Regions from separate parts of the uncultured Acetobacterium sp. genome, predicted to be linked through region 3. Evidence: riboswitches for the same ligand, from Rfam matches in the RefSeq annotation. Region 3 holds a riboswitch; each other region holds the start of a gene.

The links. Region 3 has a riboswitch for cyclic di-GMP ahead of QZ998_RS10405 (PepSY domain-containing protein). Riboswitches for the same ligand answer to the same signal wherever they lie in the genome.
Region 1: another riboswitch for cyclic di-GMP. It lies ahead of QZ998_RS13430 (hypothetical protein); the one in region 3 lies ahead of QZ998_RS10405 (PepSY domain-containing protein).
Region 2: another riboswitch for cyclic di-GMP. It lies ahead of QZ998_RS07285 (right-handed parallel beta-helix repeat-containing protein); the one in region 3 lies ahead of QZ998_RS10405 (PepSY domain-containing protein).

The regions. Positions count from the first base shown of each region.
Region 1 covers NZ_CAKMJU010000103.1:20,848-27,041, forward strand. The annotation lists gene QZ998_RS13420 (TrpB-like pyridoxal phosphate-dependent enzyme) at 1-42, opposite strand, end outside; gene QZ998_RS13425 (3D domain-containing protein) at 520-1,647, shown strand; gene QZ998_RS13430 (hypothetical protein) at 1,749-3,374, opposite strand; cyclic di-GMP riboswitch class I at 3,713-3,797, opposite strand; gene QZ998_RS13435 (tRNA1(Val) (adenine(37)-N6)-methyltransferase) at 4,303-5,058, shown strand; gene QZ998_RS13440 (CheR family methyltransferase) at 5,458-6,060, shown strand; gene QZ998_RS13445 (MBL fold metallo-hydrolase) at 6,075-6,194, shown strand, end outside.
Region 2 covers NZ_CAKMJU010000038.1:37,350-43,543, forward strand. The annotation lists gene QZ998_RS07270 (hypothetical protein) at 29-1,204, shown strand; gene QZ998_RS07275 (glycosyltransferase) at 1,205-2,260, shown strand; gene QZ998_RS07280 (hypothetical protein) at 2,362-3,897, shown strand; cyclic di-GMP riboswitch class I at 4,295-4,370, shown strand; cyclic di-GMP riboswitch class I at 4,540-4,615, shown strand; cyclic di-GMP riboswitch class I at 4,649-4,730, shown strand; gene QZ998_RS07285 (right-handed parallel beta-helix repeat-containing protein) at 4,743-6,194, shown strand, end outside.
Region 3 covers NZ_CAKMJU010000068.1:1,150-7,343, forward strand. The annotation lists gene QZ998_RS10400 (trimethylamine methyltransferase family protein) at 1-896, opposite strand, end outside; gene QZ998_RS10405 (PepSY domain-containing protein) at 1,289-2,074, opposite strand; cyclic di-GMP riboswitch class I at 2,245-2,328, opposite strand; gene QZ998_RS10410 (HD domain-containing phosphohydrolase) at 2,488-4,737, shown strand; gene QZ998_RS10415 (HsmA family protein) at 4,994-5,362, shown strand; gene QZ998_RS10420 (DUF3089 domain-containing protein) at 5,454-6,194, shown strand, end outside.

The DNA of each region.
Region 1 (6,194 bases), on a different contig from region 3:
CTCATCTTCACTTAAATAAATCTTATAGGGTATCTTTTCCATGACTATTTCCTTTCTTTCTGTGGTTAACTCATTACAGACAGCGGTCTGTAAATACAAAAAACTCGTCCTCTACTAAACGTAAAGGACGAGTATAACGACTCGTGGTGCCACCTTTTTTTACAGGATCAAACCTGCCTCTGCAGAATACCAACATATTCCTCAACACTGACGTAGTTGTCACGTCATGGAATACTCAGCCTAAGCCTTTGACCATGCCCTCAGCGGTCCATTTGATGGATTGCCTTCTGCAAGGCTCTCAGCCTACCTCGCTCTCTGTTAGTGCATCTTCCACCGTTATCTCCGCATCAACGGTTTGTTTTTATCTAATTATCTATATTTTAAATGAAACATTAAGAAAAGTCAATTAGTAAATTCTAATCTTGACAATTATCGGGAAATGAAGTACAATCGATTTGTAAAGAAATTGTAACGAAACAGACTTTCGATTGGAAAGATTGAAATGAAAATGGAGGTTTTATGATAGAAAAAGAGAATAGCAGCCCGAATAGAAGAAAAAAATCGATCCTTAAAATAGGTATGGCCAGCGTGATCATCACCTGTGTGGTAGGAACCGCCAGTTCCTTTGTTTTTGCCAAGGAGATCAAGGTCACCGTTGATGATACCGAAAGAATGCTCAGTGGTGGCATGTTCCAGAGTGTCGGTGCGGTGCTAGAAGGTAATGGCATTGAACTAGGAGATCAATATTCCGTCAATGTCGATACCAACTCGGTGTTGTTTACGGTTAATCATGTTGAAGTGAAAAGCAAGGCTAGCGGTCAACTGTCTGTTGATGGAAAAACGATTATTTATCAGACCGAAGCCGAAACAGTTGGTGATTTACTCAATGAGTATGATCTAAAACTAAATGATCTTGACCGGGTTGAACCAGGCAAGTCTACATCATTAAAAGATGTCAAAGAAGTTGAGGTCATTCGGGTACAAGTTGATGAACTGCCAAGCCGGCAGGTTGTCACCTATACCACCCAGAATAAAGACAACCCGGAAATGGAAACCGGCAAAACCAAGCTTATCCAGGTTGGCGTTGACGGCGAATCCAGCCAAGTTGAACGGGTGCTTTATGAAAACGGGGTGGAAGTCAAGCGGGAAATTATTTTCGATGAAATTGTAACAGCGCCGATACCAGAAATTGTTGAAGTTGGCACGAAAGCAGCGATTGTAGCCCCGGCTCCCGTCACGGAAGCGCCAGTTGTCGAAACCCCGGCAGAACCGCAAGCACCTGTGGTTGAAAGCCCGGCTGCAGCCCAGGCTCCGGTGGTCGTAACACCAGCTACTGCTCCAACTCAGACAACCGCCACCACTACCATTCCCGAAGGTGCTGTCAAAATGACGATCCAATGTACCGCTTATACGGCAACCGGGAATGCCACCGCATCGGGTGTGATGCCTAAAGCGAATCATACCGTAGCAGCCTGGAAAGGTTTGCCCTTTGGAACCAAGATTTATATTCCGGCGATGGGCACCACCTATACGGTTGAAGATCGCGGCGGTGCAGTTACGGAGGGAATCGTTGATATTTATATGGATTCCTATGATGCCTGCATTCAATTTGGACGACAGAACTTGGAAGCTTATATTATTTATTAAATGAATCAAAGACAAAAGAAGGATGTGCGTGGCACATCCTTCTTTTGTCAGAAAAGTATCTTAAAGTAAAAAAAGCAGCAACCGATCACATGGTTGCTGCTTTATTTTTTTAGATGCCTTAAGACCAGCGCCCGATAATCAAAGGGATTGGTGATATCGCGGGAGTAGGGAATGGCGGCAAGGCTAAGTGACACATCGGCTTCAACAGCGTCATACTCGAGAATTAGAGCATTGAAGGCATCGGTAATCTCCTGATTGATCAGCAATTGATTTTTTACAGAAGTGTTTTCCATCAGAATACTGAAGATGCTGCCATCGAGAATATAAATCAGGTGGTTACTGTAGCAGTGGCTCTTGATAATTTTTAAGGTTTTATAGAGGATCTCGTCCCAGAGCCGGGAACCGTTGATGGTTTTTAGCTCATCCAGATGATTGATCGTAATCATTTCCAGAGTCAGAATGGTTTCGCCGCGGGAAGCGCGATCCATGGCATATTTGAGATCCTTATAGTAGGCTTTTTCGATCGTCAGTCCCGGACTTTCTTCGAGATTATCATAGGATGCAATTTGCTGTTCCAGATTTTTTTTGAAATGGAACAGTTCGCGAACCTTTCTAATCAATAATGCCGAACTCCATAAAATCATCGGAATCACCAGTAGCCAACCGATCTGATAAAATTTAAAGGGAACATCAAGGTAGAAAACCGAAATCAGCGACAAAATCACATAACTGCACAAGAGTAGAATCATAAAAAAGATACTGGCGCCATAGGGCATCGCAATGGTAAAGATCAGGCAGGTGAATAAAATAAACACCACCGAGTAATCAATAAAATTAAATTCTGAGGCAGTAAAAATCAGGAAAGCTCCAAAAATCATTAATCCCATAAAGAAAAAAACAAGCGGCGGAACCATATTGGTTAAGCTGGGCTTTTTAAGGAATTGAAGGTTCGTTTTTTTAGTTGGTTGAGCTTGTTTTTGCTTGATTGCCCTATCTTTACGTTTTTCTGGCTTTGCTTTTTGGGGCTTTGCCTTTTTCGGCGGTAGCGGTTCTTGATTAATTGGCGTTTCTGTTGTCAGCGTTGTTTTTTCCGGTTGGCGTTCTGGTGTTGTTGCCATTTCTGGGGGCGGATCGGGTTTTATTATTTCCGGGCTAACCTCAGACAGTGGCGGCGTCGACTTTGTTTCGGCAAATCTGGAATTGTCAAAAACATCATCGGTGCCAACAGGATTGGCGAGCTCGGATTCAGTTGGTGCTTTAGGGATAGCTGCGGTTCGCTCCGCTTCATATGCGTAAGGGGTGGTTCGTCCCAGAATTTTTGATAGGGTGGGTAGTTCCTCCTCATCTTCTTCGGTTTCGCCGATCGGTATGGAAAAACCTGCCCGGTCACTGAGTGGCAATGGTTGACTGGTAAGCAGATCACCATTAAAAGCCAACTGATTTGATCGGGTTTCGAAAGGACGGGAATTGAGGACGGCCTGATCGAGAGCATCGTCATCCGAGATATCTACCCCGGAAAGAAAATCTGTGCCGGGTTGGAAGGGATCATCAGAGATGGCCACTTCAACAACATTAGGATTCATTTCTCGCGAAATAAAGCCTTCTTCAGTGAGTGAAGCAAGCTTAGCATCAATTCGTATTTCGCATTCCTGGATGGTGGCATCCAGATGCTGTTTTTTTTCGAGAATAAGATCCAATTTACTCGGCTGGATTTTACTACTATTCATATATATCCATCGCTTTCGCAAATAATTTCGTTGCAATATTTTTGGTCATTGACTTTATCATCATAATCGTCGATGATAAAGAAGCTTTTAGAGGTGGCGAATTCATACAATAAATTTAAAATAGTCCTCTACAACTACACATTATAGCAAAGAATGTGTTTATATTAAAGAGAAAAACGAAAAAAAGACAGTTATTCCTGCTCAGTCGTGTTTAAGTAATGAGCGCTGCTTAAAAATGCTTTTAAAAAGCGGTTTTATGTTAATGGCTGTGGAGTAAAAAAATAAAAAAAAACAACGATTAAACACGTTGCATTAAATACACATATAGATGCGCTTAAAGTTGCAACTGGCTGTCATATAAATAAATACTTAGACCCTCTAGCTTTGCGTCCTTACCTTTTGGTAAGTTTGCCGAATATATAGTTAATCTCATAATAATACATATTTGTTATTCAGTCAAGTCCAAGGTTGTTATGAACGACTTATCTCCAAGGTTGATTTGTGGGTCAAAAGTGTGCGCATGCTAAGAATAATTCTCGCTTGTGGCGGTTTTTTTCTGATAAAATGGAGGCGAAACCATAAAGCTAGGGAGAAAAATGCTGTCAGGATTGAAAAACACTTATCAACAGCTTCGCATATAATTTTTTTCAAATGAGAAATTCAAAACCGTCTATTTTGGGGAATTAAATCTAGGAATTTAAATTATCAACTTTTATCTGTGCATATGTGGATAAGTTATAAAAAAACAATTAACAGGTGCGCTATAAAAAGGCTGAACAGAAAAGCCCGTGCTTAGGCAAGTTTTTGGGGAAAAGCAAGAAATCAACAAAACTTATCCACAAATGGTGGATAGAATTGACCAATATGTGGATAAACTTGTTGATTATCGGTTAAAATTAAAAAATTAAGTGAATTAAAGGAGCTAAATGTGGATAACTTTTTAAAAAAAGGGGAAAGAATTGAAGACTTAGGCCTTAATAATCTGAAGATCATCCAGAATCCGGATTATTTCTGTTTTGGCATGGATGCAGTTTTGCTGTCCTGGTTTGTCTCCCGGCGAACAAAAGGGGCTCCCCACGTTATTGATCTGGGAACCGGAACGGGAATTATTCCATTATTGCTTTATGGCAAAACAAAGGCAGCCTCGATCACTGGGTTAGAGATCCAGGAACCGCTGGTCGAAATGGCTAGACGGAGCATGGCCCTTAATGGCTTGTCAAACGAAATTAGGATCATCGCCGGGGATATTAAAGCGCCTGGTAGTGAGATTCTTCCAAACGCTTACGATGTGGTAGTCAGTAATCCCCCTTATATGCGGGCTCAGGCGGGACTTAAGAACAATTGTGAAACAAAAACTATTTCCCGCCACGAAATTTTATGCAGCATTGAAGATATTCTTATTTTCAGCAAGCGGATGCTAAAGGATCGCGGCCGTCTGTTTTTGGTTCATCGGCCGGAGCGGTTGGGCGATATTATTTCACTGATGCGATCTTATAAAATTGAGGTCAAGCACTTGCAATTTGTTTACCCATCCTTAAAAAAAGAAGCCAATCTGGTTTTAATTGAAGGACGAAAAAGTGGTAAACCAGGGTTAAAAACTGACACACCCTTGATTGTTTATCATGAAGATGGTGAATATACCCAGGAAATTTACGATATTTATGGGATGACCAAGCCGGAATAGCGGAGTTGTTCAGCGCCAGAGGCTGATCAATGGGGATCAAAAGATTAGTCAGAATGAATTGATTTATTTTCTCTGGGCAAGCGGTGATATAAAAAAATAGTAGAGGCTAGATATGCTGATAAGAATGCCAATGTTACAGAAGGGGTAATCTGTAACAAAGCTAAAAGGTTTTGCTTGTAAGCTAAAATAGGGTGGCTTATAATTACAAATACTATAGCAAAATCTGGCAACGAAGAAAGTTTATGATAAACATTAATTCAATGTTTGAATCATGAAAATAGTGGTATAAAGATGAGCAATGCAGCTAAAAATTCTGAAACCATATGCATTTCAGGTAAAGCTAGCATTGCTTATTTTAATATCATTGGATTTAATTATATACATGATAAAGGAGACACAATGGCTTTTACTTATTTTTTTAGAGATTTACAAACCCTTGAGATGATTTGCGACCATGCCATCCCGGAACTACGACTAAAACAGAAGATCAAGATCTGGGATGCCGGCTGCGCCATGGGGCCGGAACCCTATACGCTGGCGATGCTGCTGCGGGATCGGATTGGTCATATGTATTTTCGAAATGTCAAAATACAAGCAACAGATATCGATGGCAGTGACCTTTTCGATAAGATAATTTATGAAGCCGAATATCCCCGCGAGCAGGTGCAACGGATCCCAAAAGATATATTTGAAAAATATTTTATTAAGGTGGATAACAAGGAATGTTATTGTTTGATTGACGAGATAAAAGCCGCAGTCAGTTTTCAGAAACATGATCTTCTGACGTTTAAAAGCATTGGAAAAGATTTTGGGCTGATCTTGTGTAAAAATGTCTTGCTTCATTTTAATGAGCAGGAACGCATTAATGTAATCCGGATGTTTCACGATTCGCTCATCGATGGTGGATATCTGGCAATGGAACAAACCCAAAAACTCCCGGTTGAGTTAAAAGATTTGTTTGAGCCGGTTGTCTCAAATGCCCAATTATATAAAAAAGTCTAAAAAGGAACAAGATCATGAAAATTATCAATTTATCAGCGGGCAGAAAGATTTATACATCGAATGTTTATTTAGTTACTGGAGACTGGAATAAATTAAGTGATATCAATACCCTGATAGATGTTGGACGAGATCCG
Region 2 (6,194 bases), on a different contig from region 3:
AAGTGATACAATTAAGAGAGGACAAATAATGAAGTTGCAAACTGAAAAAATCAGTGATTTTAAATATATACTTATCGCTTTGTTTCCGATTTTATCTCTTTACGAATTTTTACCACTATTTGATATTGGTAATTTTATATTGATGGCAATTATTACTAGCGGCGTGATCAAAAGAAATCTGGTGATTCGCATTAACATTGAAATACTGGTCACCATGTTGATCCTGATTATTCTCAATTTAATTGTTGGGGCATTGAAATACCCAGATATTACAAACACAATTAATAATTCTGGGGGAATGCTTGTCTTTATGATATTGGCCAGTGTTTTGTGCTGTCCCGGCTATCTGGATAAGGAAAAGCTTTATCGAGCCTGTGGTTTAGTGGCTCTGATAGCAACTGCTTTTCTACTTTATCAGGCTATTGCATATAATATTTTTGACGTGATTATTAGAGGTAATATCCCATTTTTAAGGGCGATTGAATTATCAGGTTTTGAGTCGATTGAATATGGCCGGCCAACATCGTTTTTTTATGAGCCGGCGCATTATTGTATTTATGTTGCGCCAATCTATGCGATGGCAATAATAAAAAAAGATTATTGGCTGGCAATGGTCCTCTTTGCAGGCGGGGTTCTATCAACCAGTACCACCGGTATTATTCTGTTACTGATTATTCCAGTAATTATTAATATTAAAAAGGCAAAAATACTGGTCTACATGATCGTCTTTTCGATCATGGGGATTGCCTTGTTCGTCTATTTGCCAGACCTATTTCGTGAATATTTAAGTAAATTAAGCCTGCCCAGTTTAGTGGAAAATATCAGAATATTAGGAACACTGAGCTTATTCCAATATTTTTCATTACCGGAATGGATTTTTGGAGTCGGTATAAATCGACTAGCAGAATTTCTTTATATGAACGGCGAAACTTATGGTAGAAATTATGCAAATTCTTTCATCTTTCAGGTTTTTTCATTTGGACTGCTTGGATCAATATTGTGGGTAAATCTTTTTGTGATGATGTACCGAAAAATCAGTTCGAATTATCGAGTGATGTGGTATATATTAATGTTTGTTTTGGTAAGTGATCAGATTTTGTTTAATCGTAACTTGCTTTATCTGCTGATCTGGGTTTATATTGTGTCTCGTGAATCAGAGTTGCATGTTTATGAATCGTCGGTGATGCTCAAAGGTGTTGTTTAAATGGAAAAACTGAGGGTGATGACCATGAGAGAAGCATTAATAAGTGTGATTATGCCAGTCTACAATGCCGAAAAACGGTTGGAAATGTCGATTAACAGTGTTTTGAATCAAACCTATCAGCAGCTTGAATTAATTCTGATTGATGACGGTTCAACGGATTCATCAGCGATGATTTGCGATCAATACGCCAGAGCAGATAAAAGAGTAATGGTCGTTCATCAAGAAAATGCCCGGGTGAGTGCAGCCCGGAATCGCGGGATTCAACTAGCGACCGGGGAGTATCTGTCTTTTATCGACGCAGATGATACTATTGATCCAGAAACTTACGCTGTGGTGATGAAACAATTTACCGATCGCTCAATTGATATGGTGATCTATGGAATGCAGTTCGACTATTACAAAAATCAGAAGCTACAGAAAAGACATATTAAAAGCATTGAAAAGAACTACTGTTTTAATGTTAAAAATATAAACGCACATTTTTCTTATTTGTCTGATCAAAACTACTTTTTATCATCCTGTAACAAGGTCATCAAATCCACCATCATCAAAGATAATCAGATTGTCTTTGAAAAGGAAATGTCGATATTGGAGGATTTTAAATTTGTCTTAGACGTTCTGGAAAAATCAAAAAAAGTCTGTGTTCTGGATGGAGCGTGGTATCATTATTATCATGATTTGAATGCTTCGCAACTTAAACGGCGGCCAGCTATTGATTATATCCGGAATTTTCAGATATTAGATAAACGGCTCAGAGAATTCTCGCAAAAATTTGAAATGGACAAGGGTAATGAACTCGAAAAAATCAATGGCATGATTTTGAGATATTATATCATCGCCATCGAAAAACGTTTTACCAGTAATGATCGTTTAAAAGAAAAATACATCAAGATGAAAGAGATTATTACATTAAATGAATTTCAAACTGCATTAAAAAATGCTGCTGTCTCGGGAAAAAGGCTAATAATCGTTGTTCATTTACTTAAGAAAAAGAGTTTTATAATTTTGTTTTGGTTATTTCTTGCAAATGGTTATTTAGGTAAAATGTTCCGTTGAAAAGTAGCGATAATTCTAATGCACTAGATGCAATCAATAAGGCTAGCAGCTAAATTGCGAATCAATCCAATTAGTAAACAATCACAGAAAATGGTGGACTTATGTCAAGAACAGCGAATTCAATCAAGAATATAAAATATGCACTGATCGGTCAAATGTTGGCATTGTTGGTTACATTTGTTTCGCGAATCGTCTTTGTTACAGTATTAAGCGCGGAATACTTAGGAATCAATGGCCTGTTCACCAATATTTTGTCAATCTTATCATTGGCTGAATTGGGAATTGGTACAGCGATTGTCTACAGCATGTACAAACCGATAGCCGAAAACAATGTTGAAAAAATAAAATCGTTAATGAAATTATTTAAAAAAACTTATACACTTATCGGCCTGATTATTATCGCATTGGGAATAATGCTCGTCCCGTTCTTGCATTTTTTTATCAAAGATATTCCAGAAGTAGATTACATCAACCTTATTTTTATAATCTTTGTCGTTAATTCGGCGATATCCTATTTTTTTTCATATAAGCGTTTTTTGATTATCGCCAATGAAAAAAAATACATTGCTTCGCTCTACCGCTATGCAATTTTTATCGCGATGAGTATTTTTCAGATAATCATTTTATATACAACCCAAAACTACATTTTATTCTTATCTGTCGAATTGGTGGCGACCCTATCTGAAAACATTCTGGTTTCGCTCAGAGCCGATAAGATGTTTCCTTATTTGAAGGAAAAAAATATTCTACCATTGGAAGCTAAAGAAAAGATTGAGATCAAAAAAAATGTCCAGGCGTTGATCTACCATCGAATTGGTGGTGTTGTCGTTTTGGGTACCGATAATATCCTGATCTCGATGCTAATTGGGATTGTGGCAGTCGGGATTTACTCAAACTATTTACTGATTATTGCATCACTGACAATGATCTATGGATTAATATTTGAATCATTAACGGCCAGCATCGGTAATCTTGGGATAACCCAATCGGCAGAAAAGAATCGCAGTGTCTTTTCCAGCACAAATTTTGCCGCTTTCTGGATCTACGGATTTTCAGCGATTGCACTTTGGAATCTGGTGAATCCATTTATTTACCTCTGGTTGGGGGGAGAATACCTGTTTGATATGGAAATCGTGGCAATTTTGATTGTCAATTTCTACATGATGGGGATGAGAACAAGCGTCAGAGTCTTTAAAGATGCCCATGGCTTATATTGGTATGATCGCTATAAACCGCTGGCCGAATCGATTATTAACATTGTGGCATCGGTGATACTTGCAAATTATGTTGGCGTGGCGGGGATTTTTTTGGGAACAATGGTCAGCACCATCACTACCAGCTTTTGGGTGGAGCCATTTGTTTTGTACAAGTATGGGTTTGAATCCAGTTCGGCTGAGTATTTTAAACAATACCTTAAGTATGCAGTCATAACAATCGGAGCAGGGATGATCACCTGGTTTATCTGTCAATATGTTGTCGACACCGGAATTATCAGTTTTATGATTAGAGTCTTGATCTGCGGCGTCGTTCCCAATCTGTTATTCTTTTTGATCTTTAGAAAAAATAATGATTTCTCTTATATAATACAGGTAGCGAAAAGTCAATTAATCGACAGAGCAATTAAAATCTTTAAATAAAAAACTGAATGTGGCAATTTGTGATGATGCTCTATTAAGAATGATATAAAAACGTGCTTAGAAAATTTTATGATGCGGATTTTTAAAAATCCTGCTAAATATTTTGCTGCTTCAGTCGATCTTAAAGGTAAGAAGTACTGAGCAATAACTAAGCCAAGCAGAAGGAATGCACTAACATTACTGGTTCAATTACGAAACAGTCAATTTACTTAAATTTGACTGTATAAATTAGAATTAGTCATAATTGTATTGACTGGATCATTAAAGTGTGATATATTGAGCCTAACCACAGCAATGCAATATGCTAATATTCCAATATTGCATATCGTTCTAAACAAAATGACATTAAAAGGGTAGCAAAGCTGTAATCAACTAAATAAATCGTGGAATTACTTTCCGACGATAAAGGCAAACCGGTTGAAAAACCGGGACGCAAAACTAAAGGGCCTGTAAAATGGCAGCCAGTTACCGAAGGGGAAGTTTTTTGTAGTCAGAAATTATTTAAATGAAAGTCGAATAGATTTTTTCGGTCAAGATATAGTAGAAATTTAAAGAGTTGTTAGGAAGACGCTCAGTCAAAAAGGAGGGAGTCGGCAAGCAAGTACATAAATGGTAAAAGTTAAAACTGTTGAAGCAACTCTTCAACGATAAAGGCAAACCTATCGAAAGATAGGGACGCAAAGCTAGAGGGCCTCTAAAATGGCAGCCAGCTACCGAAAGAAGAGTTTTTTATTTAATGATTGTATCGATCCATCGATAAGGGCAAACCAACTGAAAAGTTGGGACGCAAAGCTAAGGGCCTTAACTGCAAAGAAAGGTAGCCGGCTACCGAAAGGAGCACCACCATGAAAAAGATATCCGTTTTATTAGTTACATTGATGTTATTACTAAGTTCAATGCCAGTATATGCAGCACCAGGAAATTCAGGCACAGCAAAAGCGAAAAATCCCAAAAGACCAGTTGCCGTAACAGAACCAGCACCAGTCGTAACAGAACCGGCACCAGTCGTAACAGAACCGGCACCAGTGGTGACAGAACCGGCACCAGTTGTGACCGAGCCAGCACCAGTCGTTCCAGAACCGGAACCAGTGGTCACCGAACCTACTCCAGTGGTGACTGAGCCGGTACCAGTGGTGACCGAGCCAACCCCAGAACCTCAGCAAAAATCAGTTAAAGATTATGGCGCTAAAGGGGATGGCGTAACAAACGACACAGCAGCAATTCAAAAAGCGCTTGATGAAAGCAGTGCGGTCTATATTCCGGATGGCACATATTTGATAAATGTTGATCAGACATTAAAACCAAAATCGAATCAAAGTATTACCTTAAGCCAAAATGCTATTTTAAAAGCTCTCCCCTCTTCAAATGGATACAATGCCGTGGTTCGGATGATTGGTGTAAGCAATGTCAGCATCACCGGCGGAAAGATTGTTGGCGAACGATATGAACACCAGGGAACCACAGGAGAATGGGGAATGGGAGTCCATGTCATTAATGGGTCAAGTAATATCTCAATTAGCAATATGACAATCAGCGATTGTTGGGGTGATGGTATTTTTCTTGGAGATTCCCCAGCAGTAACCGATATTACGATTGATAATGTCATTAGTGAGAACAATCGACGTCAGGGTTTATCAATTACCGATGCGAAACGGGTAGTCGTCAGTAATAGTATTTTTAGAAACACAAATGGTACCTTACCAGAAGCCGGCATTGACATTGAACCAGACCCAAATCAGATAGCTGAAGACATCCAGATTATCAATACCCAATGTTATGGTAACAAGGGTTCGGGCTTAGATTTAATGGGTATCACAGGAATCATCCAACGGGTTACGGTTACTGGTAGCACCATGACAGACAATGCCAGTATGGGAATTCGCCTTGTCAAAGCAAAAGATCTAACCTTTAGTGATAACACCGTCATTAATAATCTTTACGGGATTGAAATTGAGAGTGATGTTAATAACGCTTCTTTCAAAAATATGACCGTCTCAAAAAATAAGTATCGGGGAATCTCACTGGTAACATCAGGTCAGGCACAAGGGGTCGAAAATATTATCTTTGAGAACATGACGATTTCGAACAACAGTCAAAGCAGTCCAGGATCCAATGATGGCGTCAGAATTGATGCTTGGGACGCTAGCGGCTACATCAAGAATGTAAAATTCCTAAATTGTAAATTCATTGATGATCAAGTAAAGAAAACTCAAGCCTATGGAATGACTGTTGGTTTTAACAGCAAGGTAAGCGGAATTACTTATGACTCAAGCTGTGTATTATCAGGAAATATGTAT
Region 3 (6,194 bases):
TCTTTGCAAAACTCATAAAAAATCGTCGAGATGTAAACGGTTTCAGCTGTTCCGTAGGCTGGCTGGACACTTCTCATATCGGTTGAGGCGGAACATGGACAGAGCGTCACATCAATGCCGGGAGAGAGAAGCTGGGCATACACAATTCCGGCAAAAGAAAGGGCAAGGTCATGAATGGCAAGGCCAAGCAAACTAGGTGGTCCAGTTAAGTTTGTTAAGGTACAGGGGCAGATGACGATATTCTGTTTTTCGTCAATTGTTGCATCTAAATTTTCTAAGCATTCATAATCATAAGCTAATGGGGACATGGGGCAAAGTCCTTGTCCCATTATCGGCTCATCCCATTTATCATGGAATTTCTTGACCAATTGGAAGGCACCTCTCATGCTTTGATAGATATCGCCATTTTTTGAGTTACCAGCGGTCGCCCTCATTCCATTGGAAATCCATTTATCACTGTATTTAAGGAGCATGGCAATTTGTCCAATATATTGATCCTCCGTATCATTTCCTTCTGGTTCGACCACACTGGGATTAGCACACTCGTACAAATCTGAAGTTTGGGTCAATTGATACATTTTGATAACATCGTCAATCGTTCCTTTTTGGTAATTTTTTGACTCGTTATTATAAATTATCGGGACGTTACCAAAAGGGCTGGTTGCAGTAATTCGCTGTGGGGTAAGATCAGTATAATCATATTTTGGCAAGCTACTCAGCGCTTTTTCCAAGAGTTCGTTAGAAATAAAAACGCGGTCTCCCTCTACTTTTGCACCGTGCTTTTTAAATAGGTCTAACGCCTTTTCAGTACCAAAAGCGATCCCAATATTTTCGAGAATGTCTCTGATATACTTATGAATCTCTCCAATTGTGTTAGCATCTAATAATCTTGGCATGTTTTTCTCCTTAATCGATATATTTTTTAAACGATTGTTATTTTATCGATGGTATTTACGATGCGTTTGTTATTTCCCCTAAGTTATTATGAAAAAATTTTAGCATGGAATTAACAAACCAGTCAAGCTCTTATTAAGTATGTTGGTCTTTTGCTAGCGGTGTCATGTCTTAACAGAAGGAACCCGTGCCTGACAGAACCTGTCGAGGCCACAAGGGAGCGGCGACGGTGTACCGAATCTTGACCTTTTTGGAAGTCGCCAAGCCGCTGCAAATTAAAATAGGGGACAAAAAAACAGGCGATCGGCCAGTAGCCACGGGGGTACTGGCCGGCCTACCTGTTGTTGCTGATCATCAAGAACGGCGGCGTGGTTCTAAATCAAGTCATCCGGTCTTATTTTTTGCTGTTTCCTTTAGGTTTTGCAGGTGCTTGATTGCTTTGGTCAATGGCTTTATCTTTTGTTTTTTCAATGACCGGCTTTTTAGCATGCTTGTCATTGGCTGCTTTTAAAATGTCGCCGGTGGTCGCATCAATTTTTATCGGATTCGCTTTTTTACCGGTTTGAATAATAACCTTGTAAACCATCACATCGTTGTCTGCCCCCAATCGGATCGAAACAAATGCGCCGTTACTTACCGAATCCAGGGCAATCTGTACGGCGTTTTCAAATGAAACGGCTGGCAGAACCACTGCGGGTTTTGCGGTTGTCGGATCGGTTACTGGATCGGTTACTGGATCAGTTACTGGATCGGTTATTGGGTCGGTTATTGGGTCGGTAGCTGGATCAGTTACTGGATCGGTTACTGGATCAGTTGCCGGATCTGTTACTGGATCAGCTGTCTCAGGTTCGTTTTCCGATTCGAGTTTTAACACGGCACCGGTTATCGCATCAATTTTTACCATATGCATCACTGCGCCGTACTTAACCTGAATCTGGTACACTTTTACAGCATGCTGTTTGCCAAGTTTAATGGAAACTACCGAGCCTTGGGGCACCGCTTCTAAAGCAATTTCGATGGCTGCGCCAATGGTGAGGACGCCAGATTGGGGCTCTTCCGCAACAAGCGGTGGATCTGGCGTAACCGGGTTCGCCACAGCTTCCGTTTCAGCAAACACCATCCCGGTGGTGCTAAATGCTAACAAGCCGCTTAAAACAAACGTGACTAATCGTTTTTTCATCGTGTTGATCTCCTTTTATTTTTTAAAATGACAGGCGCTTGCGAAGCTCGATGTAAAGCCCAGGGCACTTTCGCAATGACCTATTTAAAACCTAATCCAGCATTAATATTTGGCAATAAAAAAACAACGTCATGACACGTTGCACAAAAACACCATAAACGGGTGCTATGATTTGCAACTGGCTGTCATATAAAAATTACTTAGACCCTCTAGCTTTGCGTCCCTACCTTTCGATAAGTTTGCCAAATATTTAATTATCATCATAATATTACAATTTTCTGTTTTTGTCAAACTAAATATTAATTATGAGGAACCCGTGCCGACCCCAAACGATAGAAACCGGCAAACCGGGGTATATAGTGTCATATCAGAATCATCGGAATCCAAAAGCGGTTGGAGAAAGAGGAAAAAATATGAAACAGAATGACCGGAACTTTTTGTGGAAACGGATTGCCAAGAAGAAAAACACCGAAAGCCAGCAAGCGACCATGGCCCCGAAAGTCAAGAAAGCCTGGCGGAGACGGCTGGGCGAAGCGGATTATCAGGAGATGATGGTGGAGTGTAATTCCGAGGCGATGGCGCTGCTGGTTAAAACCGCGGGCGGCTGGGTCTATTGTTATAACAACTGGGAGCACGAAAAAATGACCGGTTTCGGCCAGAAAGCGATTCGCAATCAGCATTTAAAAACGGTGCTCGGGGAAGCCTATTATCAGGTCTACGAAAAAAACGCCGACTATTGCCGGGAAAGTGGGGAAACCATTCTTTTTAAGGGCACGGCCTGCTGGAATGGCGAAATCAGGGAGCGGATGTGTCGGATGACTCCGGTTGAAAATGACGGGCAGGACTTTATCGTGGTGACCGAGTTGAACACCAAAGTGCTTAAGGACTGGATGGCTAAAAACCAGCTGGCCACGACCCGCTTTGACCAGATGTTTCAGACCCACACCGCCACCATGCTGTTGCTCGAACCGGAGTCGGGGCGCATTGTCGATGCCAACCCGGCGGCTCTGGCCTTTTATGGCTATTCCCTGGAGGAGCTCAAGACCATGACCATTGACCAGCTCAGCACCCTGTCTGAGGCGGCGGTTGATGATCAGCGGCAGTCGTCCTTGCTGTTTCCCCACCGGCTGAAAAGCGGCGCCATCCGGATGGTCGATGTCCACGCCAGCCTCCTGGAGATTGACGACCAGCAGTATCTTTTTTCGGTCATCACCGATGCCACCGAACGGGAACAAAATGCCGCCGCCCTTTATCGGCAAAAGGAGCTCCAGAAAACCGTCATGGATGCCATCCAAGATGGGGTGATTGCCACCGATGCCGCGGCTAACATCAGCTACCTCAATCCGGCGGCCGAGCTGGCCAGCGGCTGGCAGCTTTTGGATGTACTGGGCAAACCCTTTGAGGTGATTTTCCCGATCTGTCATGAATATACCCGGGAGCCCCTGACCGGGCTGGTGGCTCAGGTTCTTGAGGACGGCCAGGGCCAGCAAATCACGGCGCCCACGGTGCTGTTTAACAAGGATGGCCTGATGATTCCGATCGAAACCAGCCTCGCCCCGATCCGTGCCAAAAACGGCAGCATCGACGGCGTGGTGATGGTCTTTCGGGATATTACCTTATCCCGGGAAAAGAAACGCCGAATTGAATACTTAAGCTACCACGATGCCCTGACCGGCCTTTACAATCGGCGCTTTTATGAGCAGTATTTTAGTCAGAAGGCGATCAAGCTGATCCATCCGATGGCCTTTGTGATGGGCGACATCAACGGCCTGAAGATGACCAACGATGTTTTTGGCCATACCATCGGGGATCTGCTGCTCCAGTCGATTGCCAAAACCCTCAAGCTTGTGGCTGGTGCCCGCAATCAGGTGATCCGCTGGGGCGGCGATGAATTCATGATTGTGATGCCGGGGTCGGATCTCAAGGATGCCGAAAGGCTGGTCAAAGGGATCAAGGAACAGCTAAAGGACATTTGCATTAACGGCACCATTGAAGCCAGCGTTTCCTTTGGGATGGCGCTTAAAAAGAGCCGTGATGATGAACCCGGGGCAGTCCTCAAAAAAGCCGAGGAAATGATGTATCAGATCAAGCTGTTAGAAAGCAAAAGCATGCGGGGCACCACCATTAACGCCCTGCTGGCAGCCCTCGATGAAAAAAAGGCCGAAACCAAGGCTCATACCATGCGCTTGTCCGATCACGTCATGAAGCTGGCCGAGCTGTTGGCTCTCAACGTCGAAGCCAAGAACCGCCTGATCCTGCTGACCATGCTCCATGATATCGGCAAGGTGGGGATTCCCGATCACATTCTCGGCAAGCCCGGCCGCCTGACGGAGGAAGAATGGCAGATCATGCAAACCCATTCGGAAATCGGCTATCGGATCGCCACCAATGTGCCGGAACTCCATGTGGTGACGGAGGAAATCCTCCATCATCATGAGAAATGGGACGGCAGCGGCTATCCGGCCGGCCTCAGCGGTGAAAAGATCCCGCTTAACAGTCGGATTCTGGCCGTCGTCGATGCCTATGACGTGATGACCCATGATCAGGTTTACCAGCCCGCCCGCTCCCATGAAGAGGCCATCCGGGAATTGCGGGAGCAGGCCGGCAGCCAGTTTGATCCCCGGCTGGTAGACCGTTTCATTAACCAGCTGTCCCACTGGTGATTGCCGAAATACCGAAACCATTACAAAGAAAAAGAGGTGACTTATGAAATCAAAAATTGACGGGATAATATAGACACCCCGAGCTGAATGTTCAAGCAACCACTTTTTCGGTATCAATCGTTTGAGTTGTTTCTGAAAGAGCTGCTAAAATAAATCATGTCACGTCGATGTGATTTTATTTTTATTGTCAAATGAACAATGTTCAGATACTGGGTCGGTTTATTTTATCAAAGTCTAAAAATCAGGAGGATTTATAATGTTAATTTATGCAAGCACCGCCATTACCCTGGCGCTGGTGTTCTATTCAATCGGGGTCTGGGCTGAGAAGCTTCAGGGCCAGCTAAAGGTGTGGCATCTGGTCGTGTTTTATCTTGGTTTGGCGTGTGATACCACCGGCACCATGCTGATGGGCGAACTGGCAGGCGGCGTCACGCTGTTGAGCTTTCATGGCCTGACCGGCCTGCTGGCGATTCTGCTGATGCTCTTTCATGCGGTTTGGGCCACGGTGGTTCTGGTCAGGAATGATCAGAAAGCCCGGGCCAGCTTTCATAAATTGAGTCTGATCGTCTGGTTGATCTGGCTGATCCCCTTTGTTTCCGGGGCGATTTTTGGGGTGGCGTTCTAACCGCCATCAGGTTAAAAAAGCTGTGATTTAACCCGGCTGATCGGGTATAATAAAATCAGCAACCTGAAAGGGGTTAAAGGAGAAATGAGAAATGAAAAGAAAAAACATCGCTTTGTTGGTGGTGGTTGTCGGTCTGGGTCTGGTTCTGTCGGGATGTGGGGCCCCGAAAGATGTCACCGATTACTCAAAAGCTGAGCATTGGCTCAATATCCCCAGCAGCACCGACAAGGCGGTCGATGTCTTTTATCTCTATCCCACCACCTACGCGCCAGCCGATCAAACCAATCCCAGCATCAGCACCATTGATGACGCCGGCATGATGGCCAACGCCAAACTGGCTTATGACCGCCAGGCGACGGCCTTTGAAACGGTCGCCAATATCTATGCGCCGTTCTACCGCCAGGATAACCTGTCACCGGTCGATCGGGAGGAAACCATCGCCGGGATTCCGACCACGGATGCTACCGCGGCCTTTGAGTACTACATCAAACACTATAACAACGGCCGACCCTTTATCCTGGTTGGTCATTCTCAGGGTGCCGACGTTACCAGCAACCTCTTGTCGGGCTATTTAAAAGACCATCCTGATGTCTACAAACGGATGGTCGTGGCCTATGTGGTCGGCTATACTGTCACCGAAGATTACCTGAGCGCCAATCCCCATTTGAAATTTGCCGAGGGCTCCGATGATACCGGCGTCATTGTTTCTTATAATACCGAAGCCCCCGAGGTTTTAGCCCCGGGCAACCCGGTCATCACCGCCGGCGCTCTGGCGATCAATCCGATCAACTGGAAACGTGACGAAACCCTGGCCACCGCCGCCGAAAACTTA